3 regions of the Marinobacter sp. bablab_jr008 genome follow, and region 1 is predicted to be linked to each of the others. Evidence: predicted binding sites of a transcription regulator. Region 1 holds the regulator's gene; each other region holds the start of a gene.
What was found. Region 1 encodes FliA, which starts transcription of late flagellar genes. Its sites were predicted from a motif close to CTAAAGTTTNNNNNNNNNNNGCCGNTAA; they were not measured.
Positions count from the first base shown of each region.

Region 2: a site for FliA is predicted at 2,156-2,183, ahead of JIF53_RS10090 (methyl-accepting chemotaxis protein). Genes of this name have one in related genera too.
Region 3: a site for FliA is predicted at 2,662-2,689, ahead of JIF53_RS02405 (methyl-accepting chemotaxis protein). Genes of this name have one in related genera too.

Region 1 covers NZ_JACDWW010000054.1:210,815-214,992, reverse strand. Annotated here, with positions in the region: gene flhF (flagellar biosynthesis protein FlhF) at 1-634, shown strand, start outside; gene JIF53_RS08290 (MinD/ParA family protein) at 708-1,520, shown strand; gene JIF53_RS08285 (RNA polymerase sigma factor FliA) at 1,553-2,296, shown strand; gene cheY (chemotaxis response regulator CheY) at 2,457-2,840, shown strand; gene JIF53_RS08275 (protein phosphatase CheZ) at 2,862-3,647, shown strand; gene JIF53_RS08270 (chemotaxis protein CheA) at 3,666-4,178, shown strand, end outside.
Region 2 covers NZ_JACDWW010000059.1:320,922-325,099, forward strand. Annotated here, with positions in the region: gene JIF53_RS10090 (methyl-accepting chemotaxis protein) at 1-2,059, opposite strand, end outside; gene JIF53_RS10095 (hypothetical protein) at 2,281-3,135, opposite strand; gene JIF53_RS10100 (NAD(P)H-binding protein) at 3,199-3,876, opposite strand; gene arfB (alternative ribosome rescue aminoacyl-tRNA hydrolase ArfB) at 3,974-4,178, shown strand, end outside.
Region 3 covers NZ_JACDWW010000037.1:63,736-67,913, reverse strand. Annotated here, with positions in the region: gene JIF53_RS02410 (cob(I)yrinic acid a,c-diamide adenosyltransferase) at 1-553, shown strand, start outside; gene JIF53_RS02405 (methyl-accepting chemotaxis protein) at 584-2,614, opposite strand; gene JIF53_RS02400 (histidine kinase) at 2,731-3,618, opposite strand; gene ampD (1,6-anhydro-N-acetylmuramyl-L-alanine amidase AmpD) at 3,618-4,178, opposite strand, start outside.

The sequences.
Region 1 (4,178 bases):
TGATGCCGGCGGTATCTATGCCCTGGTCGGGCCAACCGGGTCTGGCAAAACCACCACCATTGGCAAGCTGGCGGCCCGCTACGTCCTTGAGCATGGTCCGGATTCGTTGGCCCTGGTGACCACCGACCGCTATCGTGTGGCCGCTCATGAGCAGCTCTTCGTGTTCGGCCGCATCCTGAATGTGCCCGTGCGTGTGGTGGATGAGAGCCATTCCCTGGATGACATTCTTGATGAGTTATCGGATCGACACCTGGTGCTGATTGACACTGCCGGCCTGACCAGTGCCGACCGCGGTTACCAGGAACAACTGGCGGAGTTGGCTCGCAGCGATCACAATATCCGTACACATCTGGTGGTCTCCGCCACCAGTCAGCCTCGTATCATGAAATCCGTGTGGCATTGCTATAAGATGGCAAACCTTGCAGGCTGCATCATGACCAAGATTGATGAGGCCCTGACCCTGGGCGAAGCGCTCGGGTTCGTTATGGAGACCAGCTTACCGGTGGCCTGGTACACCGATGGCCAGAAGATACCGGAAGATCTCCAGAGGGCGGAGGCCATTCCGTTAGTGCGCCTGGGCGTAGAACGGCTTAAGGCCGTGCAGAGCGCACAGACAGTCGCCGAAGGTGCCTGAGCCTCGTTGGCGACCAGAATAAAACACCGGCACGCGTGCCCGTACAAGAACGTAGTAAGAGACTGATAACAGTATGAGCAGACCACATCCGGTTCAGGTGATTGCGGTTTCCGGCGGCAAGGGCGGTGTCGGCAAGAGCAATGTTTCGGTCAATCTCGGTATCGCCCTGGCCCAGAAGGGGCGCCGGGTTGTCTTGCTGGACGCGGATCTCGGGCTCGCCAACATCGATGTGTTGCTCGGCATTACCGCCAATCGAAATCTTCAAGACGTACTCAGCGGCGATTGTGATCTGAAAGACGTGCTGGTGAATGGCCCTGGTGGTATCAAGATTGTACCGGCTTCCTCCGGCACCCAGCGTATGACCCAGCTCAGCGCCATGGAACATGCCGGCCTGATCAACGCTTTCAGTGAGCTGGGCGACCAGATTGACGTTCTGATTGTGGATACCGCCGCAGGTATTTCTGAATCGGTGGTCAGCTTCCTCAGGGCCTCGCAGGAACTTCTGCTGGTGGTCTGCGACGAACCTACTTCCATTACCGATGCGTACGCGTTGATCAAGCTGATGAACCGGGATTATGGCACCAACCGCTTCCGTATCCTGGCAAACCAGGTCCGCAATGAGCAGGAAGGCCGCCATCTGTTTGAAAAACTGACCCGGGTCACCGAGCGTTTTCTGGATGTGGCACTACAATATGTAGGTATCGTGCCTTACGACGAGGCCGTCAAGAAAGCCGTCCAAAGACAGAAAGCGGTATTGGATGCCTATCCGAGGGCGAAAGCCTCGCTGGCTATCCGGGCTCTGGCCGAAAAAGTGGACAGTTGGCCTTTGCCGTCCTCTCCCAGGGGGCATCTCGAATTCTTCGTGGAGCGGCTCGTCGAAGTCTGATCTGAATCCAGTCCTACAAGAAAACCGGATACATGACATTGGCGAAACATCTGGGAATTTACCATCAGGCCGGCGCCAGGAGCCCTTCAGCCCTGATTGAAGAGCATGCGCCGCTGGTCAAGAAAATCGCCCTTCATCTCATGGCCCGGCTGCCGCCATCAGTGCAGCTGGAAGACCTTATGCAGGCCGGTATGATTGGCCTGCTGGAGGCCGCGCAGCGCTATTCTTCCGGCAAAGGTGCCACCTTTGAAACCTACGCAGGGATTCGCATCCGCGGTGCCATGGTGGATGAGATCCGCAAGGGCGACTGGGTGCCCCGCTCAGTGCATCGCAACGCCCGGCGAATCGCCAGTGCTATCAAACAAGTGGAAGATCGTACCGGGCGCGAGGCCCAGGATGCCGAAGTAGCTGAAGAGCTTGGCATTGGTCTGGACGAGTATCATGCCTCACTTGCCGACGCGAACAGCGGTAGACTTTTTAGTCTTGATGAGCTCAATGAATCCGGCGAGCTGCCGATAGAAGAAGCAGAAGCGAGTGATAATCCGCTGGACGGTATTGCTTCAGGCGCTTTCCAGCGCAGTCTAGCAGACGCCATTGAGCAGTTGCCTGAGCGTGAAAAACTGGTATTGAGCCTGTATTACCAGGAGGAGCTCAACCTCAAGGAAATCGGTGCGGTGCTTGGGGTCAGTGAGAGCCGGGTAAGCCAGATTCACAGCCAGGCGGCGTTGAGACTTCGCAGCCGGTTGGCCGAGTGGCGGGATGGTGACAACGACTGATCGGCCAGGTGCTGTGTTTCGCTTTCAGCAAGCTGTGTAGCTTTTGGTAAACGATGCTTTACAACGTGCGCAAACACCACACAATAAGCGCTTAAGGTAGCAGCCTGCTAGACTTCCAAAAGGCTGAATGAATTCCGGGTGTTACTGACTGGAGGTCCCATTGGACAAGAACATGAAAATTCTCATTGTGGATGACTTCTCCACAATGCGACGCATCATCAAAAACCTGCTGCGAGATCTCGGCTTCACCAATACGGATGAAGCGGACGATGGCAACACCGCGTTGCCCATGCTCCGAAGCGGCAAGTATGACTTCCTGGTGACTGACTGGAACATGCCCGGCATGTCGGGCTTTGACCTTCTGAAGGCTGTCCGTGCTGATGAAAACCTGAAGAACCTGCCGGTTCTGATGGTAACGGCAGAGGCCAAGCGGGACCAGATCGTGGCTGCGGCTCAGGCCGGGGTGAACGGGTATGTGGTCAAGCCTTTCACGGCAGCCGTGCTGAAGGAAAAGATCGAGAAAATCTTCGAACGAATCCAGTAACCAGAGGTCGGATGGCTCGCCATGAGTGATACCAAACAGAACCATCAGGGCCTTGATCCGGAGGTGGCGGAGAAGCTTCAAAAACAGGCCTCCGACCTGGCCGAGAATGTAAACGCCGGGAATTATGCCAAGGCGATGACCCTGATCAATGAACTGAGCGAGGTTCGCGATCAGAGTCTGTATCGGGAAGTGGGGCGACTGACCCGCAGCCTCCATGAGGCAATCCGGAACTTCCAGATAGACCCGCGTAATGCCGAGCAGAAAGAAGTGCTGTCGAAGATGAGCGACGCTTCTGACCGTCTGGCCTATGTGGTTCAGATGACCAGCCAGGCAGCGAACCGCACCATGGATCTGGTTGAGGAAAGCATGCCGGTGGCTCACGCCATGCGGGATGAAGCGGTTGCCCTGCGGGATGAGTGGCAGCGTCTGCGCCGTCGTGAAATGGAGCCTGCGGAGTTTCGGGAGCTTTATGGTCGCATCGACAAGTTCTTCGCTGGCCTGACGACGGACTCCGACAGTCTGTACCAGAACCTGTCGGAAATCCTGCTGGCTCAGGACTTCCAGGATCTGACCGGCCAGGTTATCCAGAAGGTCACCGCGTTGGTGAAAGAGGTGGAAGACAACCTTCTGGGTCTGGTGGTGATGGCCAGCCACGTGGATCAGCTGACCGGCACGGTGCACCAGATTGAAGAAAAAGAAGAATCGGCCGAAAAAGGGGTAGGGCCCCAGATTAAGGCTGATGAGCGGGAAGATGTAGTTTCGGGGCAGGACGATGTGGACGATCTGCTGTCCAGTCTCGGATTCTGATAATAAAGAGGGTGACGCATGGCGTTAGATGCTGATGAAGAGATCCTGCAGGACTTCCTGGTAGAAGCCGGCGAGATACTCGAAAAGTTGTCGGAGCAGCTGGTGGATCTGGAGCAGCATCCCGATGACAGCGATCTGCTGAACGCCATTTTCCGTGGCTTCCATACCGTGAAAGGGGGCGCAGGCTTCCTTCAGCTGGAGGCACTGGTTAACTGCTGCCACTCTGCAGAGAACGTGTTCGATATTCTCCGGAATCACAAGCGCAAGGTCACTCCGGAACTGATGGACGTGGTTCTGGAGGCGCTGGACAACGTTAACGCCATGTTCGAAGAAGTTCGCAACCGGGAAGAGCCGACGCCCGCGCCGGACGAACTGATCGAAGCCCTGGACGCACTCGCCAAACCCGAGTCCGAGGATGCACCGGCGGCGGAAGCGCCAACCCCGGCACCGGAGCCGTCGTCTGCGGAGGTCGGGCAGCAAGGGGACCAGGGCGATATCACTGACGAAGAATTCGAGCAGTTGCTGGACGCG
Region 2 (4,178 bases), on a different contig from region 1:
ACCCCGCGATCACCGTCGTCATGAAGCTTACGCTGTCAGCAACGCCACTGGTCTGGGCACTCTGGACCGCGTTGGTTTCCGCAATGCCCGAGATCGCCCGGAAGAGCTTGTCGACCATGTGATGCAGTTCGGCATTGTCATCCGACGCCGCCCGGGCCTGAGCCAGACGGGCCTCCATCTCTGCCATGCCTTCTTCCATTGTGGTTACGGCGCGCTGAGTTTCTTCCCGCACCCGATACAGACGCTCATCAATTTCCGTCGTGGCCTGGGCTGTCCGACTGGCCAGTTGCCGGACCTCATCGGCGACGACTGCAAATCCCCGCCCTGCCTCACCAGCCCGAGCCGCTTCTATGGCTGCATTGAGCGCTAGAAGATTGGTCTGGGCAGCAATGTCGTTAATCATTTCTGCCGCCTTGCCGATCTCGTCCGTGCGTTCACTCGCGGCGCGAATACCCTCGGCCGAACGCACGATAACGTCGCGAATGCTCTCGGTTTCACGGCTGACACGGGCAAACTGATCTTTGGCACGAGCCACCACATCTTCCATGCTAACTCGCATTTCCTGCGCTGTGGTCGAGGCATTTTCGATTTCGTTCTGCTGCAGATCAGCGCCCTTCAGCATCTGCTCTATGTCGTGTACCACCTGCTGAATCTTTTCATCCGCCTGGCGGTTCTGACCCACAAGGTGTTCACTGGCGGAGCGGGATTCACCCGCAAGACTGATGACCTGACCCACCATGCCGTCGAGGGTATCCAGAAAGCTGTTCATCCAGCGCGCGAGATCCCCGCTCTCATCCCGCTTGGTCTTGCCGACATCGAGACGCTGGCGCAGATTCCCGCCTCCTTCGGCAATGTTTCGTATGACATCCGCGAGTGATGACAGGCTATCTGCCAATGGCTTGGCGGAACTTGCCCGGAAGATGACAAGACCCAGGAGCGCAACCATCGCGTTCACGGAGGCTTCCAGCCACAGGGGAGCACCGCTTGCCGAAACCGCTACGTTGGCTGCCCAGATAAGCGCCATAAGGACCCCGAGCCGCGCTGTCAGTCGATAGCTGACCGAACGTTTCCGATACACCTCCTCCAGGTCGCCTTCACACATCATGCCCCAACGATCAGGAGACCCGGGTAACTGGAAGGTCACGCCTTTGCCAATCACCGGTATGTGGCGATAGTCGGAATAGCCGGGGTACTTAACGTAGAGGTTTTCACCGCGGGCCATGGTTTCGCGTACCCCCGGGTGCAACTGCCCCGTAGCCGGGTCGGTGAAACGTATTTCGAACTCGGTGTGTTCCCGAATCCGTACTGTACCGAAGCCCGTACGGATTCCGTCTTTGAGGTTGTCACCGTGACTGAAGGTGGCGTCTTCAAACCGCGAGCGCGACAAGGCAACTCCCGGTCTGATCGACGGATCAAACTGACTGTCGATCATGAAAATGTAGTTGTCGCCGGACTCTTCAAAAATGTGCCCGGCTTCGCGCTGAATCAGGTCACTCATGACATCGTTCGGAACCCGGGCACAGACTGCCGCTGCCTGATTGCCAGCGAGAGCGACCGGCTGGTAGAACATCAGCGTGACATCGTCATGAAACCTGGAGGTTGTGGCACCAAGCTGCAAGGTGACCGGATCACTGTAGGGCCCGTGGAGAAACCGCTCTCTCACCCCTCGTTGCACGGCCGCGGGCATGAGACCTGCGGCTCCGGTTCTGCCGGTCACCGTCGAGGCGACAACAGAGCCATCTTCTTTCACAACGAAAAGCTCGGAAATTTCCCGGAGGCGCGTAACGGCCGAATCCAGTACCTCTGAAATGCTATCGTGTTCGCTACCCTCAAGTCGTGCCGCAAGCCCCTCAAGGAAGGCCCACTTGCCATTTGCCCAGTTAATCAGCGCTTCGCGACGGGTTTTCGCGATGCTCTCGAATATCTCTTCATTCGTTGCATATTGCTGGCGGTTCAAAAAACAGGACCATCCCATCCGCAACTTACCTGTGGCCCCAAACCAGGGCAACCAACCCCGCTCATCGGATGAAAGGTTCATGGAATCACTGCGTAAAGTCATAGCGCGCCTTCCTCAATCGGTACTGCATGCCTGCACTACAACGAGGTGGTGCAAACATACCTGCTTTCAGAAGGAAGCTAAGCAAAGAGCGGGCCTGAACCGGCGGACCGGTCAAAACCTGAAGGGAAGTAGCAACTGCCGGATTCAAACGATGAGAGAGGCGCACCATCGGGGTGCGCCATCAAAAATATGCACTAAAGAAGGGCGAGGCGCCCCTGGGCTCAGCGGGTCTTCAGATTCTCCAGAAACTCAGCCATTTCTGCTTGCATGTCGACAACACGTTGCCGCCATTCCGCCTTGTAGGCCGCAAACTCCTCGCTCAATTCGCCCAATTGCAGCTGGGCTTCGGCGGCGGTCGCGGTGCTCTCCGCAAGCGTCTTCAAGTTGACTTCAGACAACTGCTCCCGCTGGTCTTCAAGCCTGATTACCGTTTCGTTCAAGGTACGTCTGTCCTGCGGCGTTGCAGATGGGGTAGATTTAAGCGCTTCCCGCAGGGATTCAGACAGCTCTTCCAGATGCTGGCTCAGCTGGTCACCGTACTCTTCAGGCAACGCCGACATATCTTCATTCATACTCTGGGCCTGTTGCTGCAACTCCCGCCCCAGCCTCTCAAGCTCTACCGCCATCTCATCGGATTGATTTGCCCAGCGACTCTTGAGATCTTCACCCAGTTTTTCCAGCTGCCCAACAAGACTTCCCCAAACCGGGCCCTGTTTCAGGGCATCGCCGGTGCGATAATAATCCACCAGCCAGTCGTCACCTTTACGTACCAGATAGGTTAAGGACTCCGTGGCTTCGTTCTGGCCCTCCAGACCACTCAGGGTGGTGGTTACCCGGGCCAGATTGTCATCAATGACCACACGCCCCCACTCAATGCTCACGTTCTGCCATTGCTGTTCAAAACCATCGAATGCCGCTTCATCGACCAGGGTTGAATAATCTGCGGCCGCTTCAGCATCCTCTTCAAGTACAGCTTGCCAAAACGCTTCCGATACTTCCTGGGGCGATTCCGGGCGACTGCACCCTGTCGCCATGAGTACGGAAAACACCAGAAAAGGAAAAAGTACATATTTCATTAATCAACCTCATCGATCGCTCGGGAACAGTGACCCAGATTTTACATCAGGTGAAGGACCGCATTAGCGACGATTGCCCATCGTTAAGATATCGTCGTACTCCCACACTCTCACCACTGCACCGCCCGAAGTGATTCCGCTAATGGTCTCGAGCTCGTTGACCATGGCCGACGCTACGGCTTCCGCTTCAATCGCCCGATATTTTCTCAGTGGCCCGATCAACGCCCGATTCGCAACCGGCATGACGGCCACACCAAGAGCCTCGGCCGTTCGAGCCTCCTTGCGCTGCCCCAGCAACAGGCTCGGGTGGTAGATCGCAAGATAAGGAAATTTCAGCGCCCGGACATTTTCCTCAAGCTCTCCTTTGACTCGATTGTAGAAAACCGGGGATTGCGAAGATGCTCCGATGGCCGACATCAGAATCAATGCCCGTGCACCGGCGTTACGGGCCATCTGAGCTGCCTTCAATGCATAGTCATGATCGACCTTGCGAAAGGCTTCTCTGGAGCCTGCCTTTTTCAGGGTTGTTCCAAGACAACAGATCAGGACATCCACCTGGAAAGCGTCAGGCTGAGCCTCCATCGCATCAAAATCCATGAAGCGCTGCTCCAGTTTCGAATTTTCCACGACCATCGGCCGGCGAACCGGAGCGATCACAGTCGATATCTCCGGCTGCTCGAGGAGCTTCTCCACCACCATGCCTCCGGTCAGGCCGGTAGCGCCTAAAACCATCACCTTCATTCGGTGTCTCCCTGTGTTCATCGCTTCTGATTGGTTGCCGGATTGCGTAGGATGATACTCGTAAACACCCGAATCCGAGCTCTCAACACGTGCCACTATGCTGAAATTATCCAATGCCGTCGAACTGGCAGACTGGGAAATCCAGATTACGCAGATACGATCCCAGGGGGCCGGCGGTCAGAATGTGAATAAGGTTGCCTCTGCCGTACACCTCCGGTTCGACATCCTGCATTCCACCCTGCCGCCGTTTTACAAAGAACGTTTGATGGCATTGTCCGACCAGCGCATCAGTAAAGACGGCG
Region 3 (4,178 bases), on a different contig from region 1:
CAATCGCCTGTCGAAGATCTACACCCGAACCGGAGACGACGGTTCTACCGGCCTGGCCGATGGCAACCGTATCGCCAAAAATGCCCAGCGAGTGGAAGCCATGGGTATGGCAGATGAGCTGAATTGCCATATCGGCGTTTTGATTGAGACGCTTCCCTCTGGTGACCGTCTGATCGATACCTTCCGGCGCATTCAGCATCACCTGTTTGATCTGGGCGGCGAATTTGCCATCCCGGGCAGCAAGGTGATCAGCGACAATCACATTGAGTGGCTGGAGCAGACTCTGGACGAGTACAACACCGACCTGCCGCCGCTAAAAAACTTCATCCTGCCCGGGGGCTGCCCTGCCGCAGCACAATGTCATCTGGCACGGGCGGTCTGTCGCCGGGCCGAGCGCGTGGTGGTGGCCCTTGGCCACGAGGACTCCATCAATACTGCCTCGCGTCACTACCTGAACCGGTTATCCGATCTGCTGTTTGTCATCGCCCGAGTGCTGGCTCGCCGGGATGGCAGCCAGGAGATTCTCTGGGAGCAAAAAAAACCCGGCCTCTGAGGCCGGATTTTTCACAACAACAACCGCAGATTACACCTTGAATGCTTCCACCAGGCGCTGAAGCGACGCGGTAAGCTCCGACATCTGTCTGGACGAAGCCAGAGTCTCTTCGGCGTTGGAGGCAGTGCTCTGGCCAAATTCGCCAATGCGCTCCACGTTGGCATTCACGTTCCTGGCCACGGCCGACTGTTCCTCCGCCGCCTGGGCAATCTGGTGGCTCATATCCACGATTTCGGAAATGCCCGAGGCGATCCGATCCAGCGCTTCGGTCACTTCACCAGACTTCTGTACCGTCTTCTCCGTGGCATCGTGACTTGAGGTCATGGCAGATACCGCCTCTTTTACACCACCCTGAAGCCGGGAAATCATGCCTTCAATTTCCTCAGTGGACTTGTGGGTACGCTGGGACAATGAGCGAACCTCATCCGCCACCACCGCAAAGCCACGCCCCTGTTCTCCCGCCCTCGCTGCCTCGATGGCCGCGTTCAGCGCCAGCAGGTTGGTCTGCTCGGCAATTGCTTTAATCTCAACCAGAACCTGACTGATATTGTCACTGTCCGCACTCACCCGGTTGATGACATCAACGGCGCCTGCAATCTCCGTAGCCAGCCGGTTAATGGTCGCCACCGTATCGGCCACCACTTCCCGACCCTTCTCGGTATCTTTCTCGGCATTCCCCGCACTATCCGCCACCCGGTGCGCACTCTCGGTAACTTCATTGACCGCTTCCACCATCTGGCCCATGGCCTCGTTGATCTGACCGGTCTCTTCCATCTGTCGGGCCACGGCCTGACTGTTAGCCGATGCGGTGTCATTCACCCGGACCGCCTGCTGATCAACATCTGCTGTTGTAGAGCCCACCGACCGGACAAGCTCAGCAATACGATCGGTCATGTTGTTGAACTCAGAGGTGAGCTCCCCCAGTTCGTCCCGGTTGTTCAACCGGATATGGGTGGTCATATCGCCGGCGGCCACATTTCTTGCAGCTTCGCTGAACCGGTTGATGGCAATCCGCACAGACATAAAGAAGCCCACATAGAGGTAGACCACCACCAGCATCACAGCAATCAGCGCCACCAGAATCAGGGTGCGCTGCCCGGTCTGGCGAGCCAGGCGATCCTCAAGATTACCGGCAACCACATCGAAGATACGATCGCTGAGGGTATCGTAATATCCCATCTGCGCCGATACGGTCTCGTCGAATTCCTGCCAGGGCAGCTCCAGGCGCATAGGCGTAATGACATTCAGGTCCAGCTCATCACGCACTGTCATCAGGCTCTCTTCCGTGCGGGTCAACGCACCGCTCGCACTCTCTGCCAGCTGGGGCGACGCCTCCACAGCAACGGAAAGGGCCGGCGAAAGCAGCGAACTGCGGTTGGTCAACTGATCGTAGATTTCATTCAGGGTTTCGCTGAGTGCATAGCCCACCTGACCTTCCACCAGCGCAAAAATACCGTATGAACGGGCGCCGCCAACAACAGTGCGAGACTCAGGCAACGCAGAACGCACCAGCCCTAACAGCAGCAGGTTTTCCCGGGACGCATCCTGCCCCAACCCGCTGATTTCAATGGTCGCCGGCAGCAAGGCCATCACCTTCTGCACAAATTCCTGGTAGTACTTGAACTGGGGGTCAATGTTGCCCTGATAGTTATCGTTGGCTTTGAGCGTCTCCCATTCTTCCCTTACAGCCAGAATCTGCTCCTGCCAGGAGCCGGAGGTGTCAAAAGAACGCTGTGGTTCGGCGAGATCTGCCAACAGGGCGTCCATACGACTGGCCGCTTCGTTGGCTTTTTCGAGCAGGGGTTGTTCGTCTTTCAGAATGCCAGGGGCCTGATAGTCACGGTAATCCATCGACGCCACCAGCAGGCGTTCCACCTTCTGGAGTTCTGCAAGACCTTCAATGCCGCGGGTCATGGTCTGAACCGACTGGTTGAGCCCGGAAATCACCAACCAGCAAAGCACGATGATAGGGCCAAGAAAGAGAATGCTGATGAGGCTGAATTTGTAAACCATGGGCAGCCGATTCATCAGTGCTACAGCCGGATTGATTATATAGTTCACAGAGCCCTCGCTGCTTCTAACAACTGAATCTTTATTCTTTTGTTTGATTATCGCCCGTTGCCGGAAAAACTTAATCACTATTTAGTGTTATTCTGTAATCCGTTTTTGCTTTCCGGCTAGGCCATGCCTGCGATCACCAGCAATGCAAACGCACATATCCACACCAGCATGCTCCGGTTGAGGAGGTCCCTTATGGCGCTGAGGCTCCGTCCGCCAAAATCGGGCCACTCTTCCGGGTGCAACTCCGAAAAGCGCGCAGGATCAAGTGCATAACCAGTTAACGACCCGTTGGCGGAAATCATGAGCACATCCGCGGTCTTTTTCCCGAATCCCGGGAATACCTTGCGTATTTCCCGGGACCAGCCGGCCAGGTCACCGGCGAGTCCGAATGTGCATGACAGCAAGCGGGAAGGAATCCAGCCGATAAGCCGGGCCGCCCGCTGATAGCGTTCCCGCGCGGCCGCCTGCGGCCATTGGCCCGCCAGAGCTACAAGCCCGCGAGCCAGAAAAGCCAGCGCTATGCCGCCGACGGCGTACCAGAAAACCACCAGGAAGAAACGCTCGAAAACCGAGACCATCAGCGCCCGCGACACCGACAGGTGCATGGCTTCTGGCGATAGCGCCGCTCCTCTTTCGGAGGCGGGCAGGCGCTCTTGAACATGGTGCCAGGCAGCCTGCATATCTCCGCGCCGCCAGGCATCGGAATAGGCTCGCAGCACCTTGCGCCAGCCCGGCGCTCCCATCAGTACCACCATCAGCACCAGTTCAAGCGGATACAGGGCATAGCGGTAGCCCGCCTCACTGGACAGCGCCCACGCGCCAGCGAGCGCCAGAGAAGGTAACACAACCAGCAGCGCCCCTCTCCAGACTGACCGCTCCTGACCCGCTTCTACCCGGCCCCAACGATGAAACCAGCGACGCCAGATCTCATCGCTGGCCAGGTGGTCGGCGCGGTCCAGCCTGCGGCGAATCACGTACGCAATCAGAAAAACAACCAACGACATCAGGCCATCTCCTCGTTCGACAGCAGTGCCCGGAAGCGAGACCACTCAAACGCGGGCCCTGGATCGGTTTTTCGGCCCGGAGCAATATCACTGTGGCCGGCAATGCGACCCGGCGTGATTTCCGGCCAGGCTGTCATTGCCAGGAGCGCCAGACGCGCCAGCGCACGGTACTGATCATCGGTATAGGGAACGTCATCCGCACCTTCGAGCTCGATACCAATGGAGTAGTCGTTGCACTCCTCCTTACCCTGAAAACTGGAACGGCCAGCATGCCATGCCCTGTCCAGACAGCTGACAAACTGAATAACGGAACCATCCCGGCGAATCAACGCGTGTGCAGACACCTTCAGCTCTGCGATCGTTTCAAAATAGGGGTGGACAGCAGTATCCAGACAGTTACAGAAAAAATTCTCGATGTGCGGGCCGCCAAACTGTTCCGGCGGCAGGCTGATGTTGTGAACCACCAGCAGTGAGATAGAGGAACCGTCCGGGCGGGGACCAAAATTGGGCGACGGACACCAGCGCACGCCGGGGAACCGGCCACTGGAACGCAAAAGTGC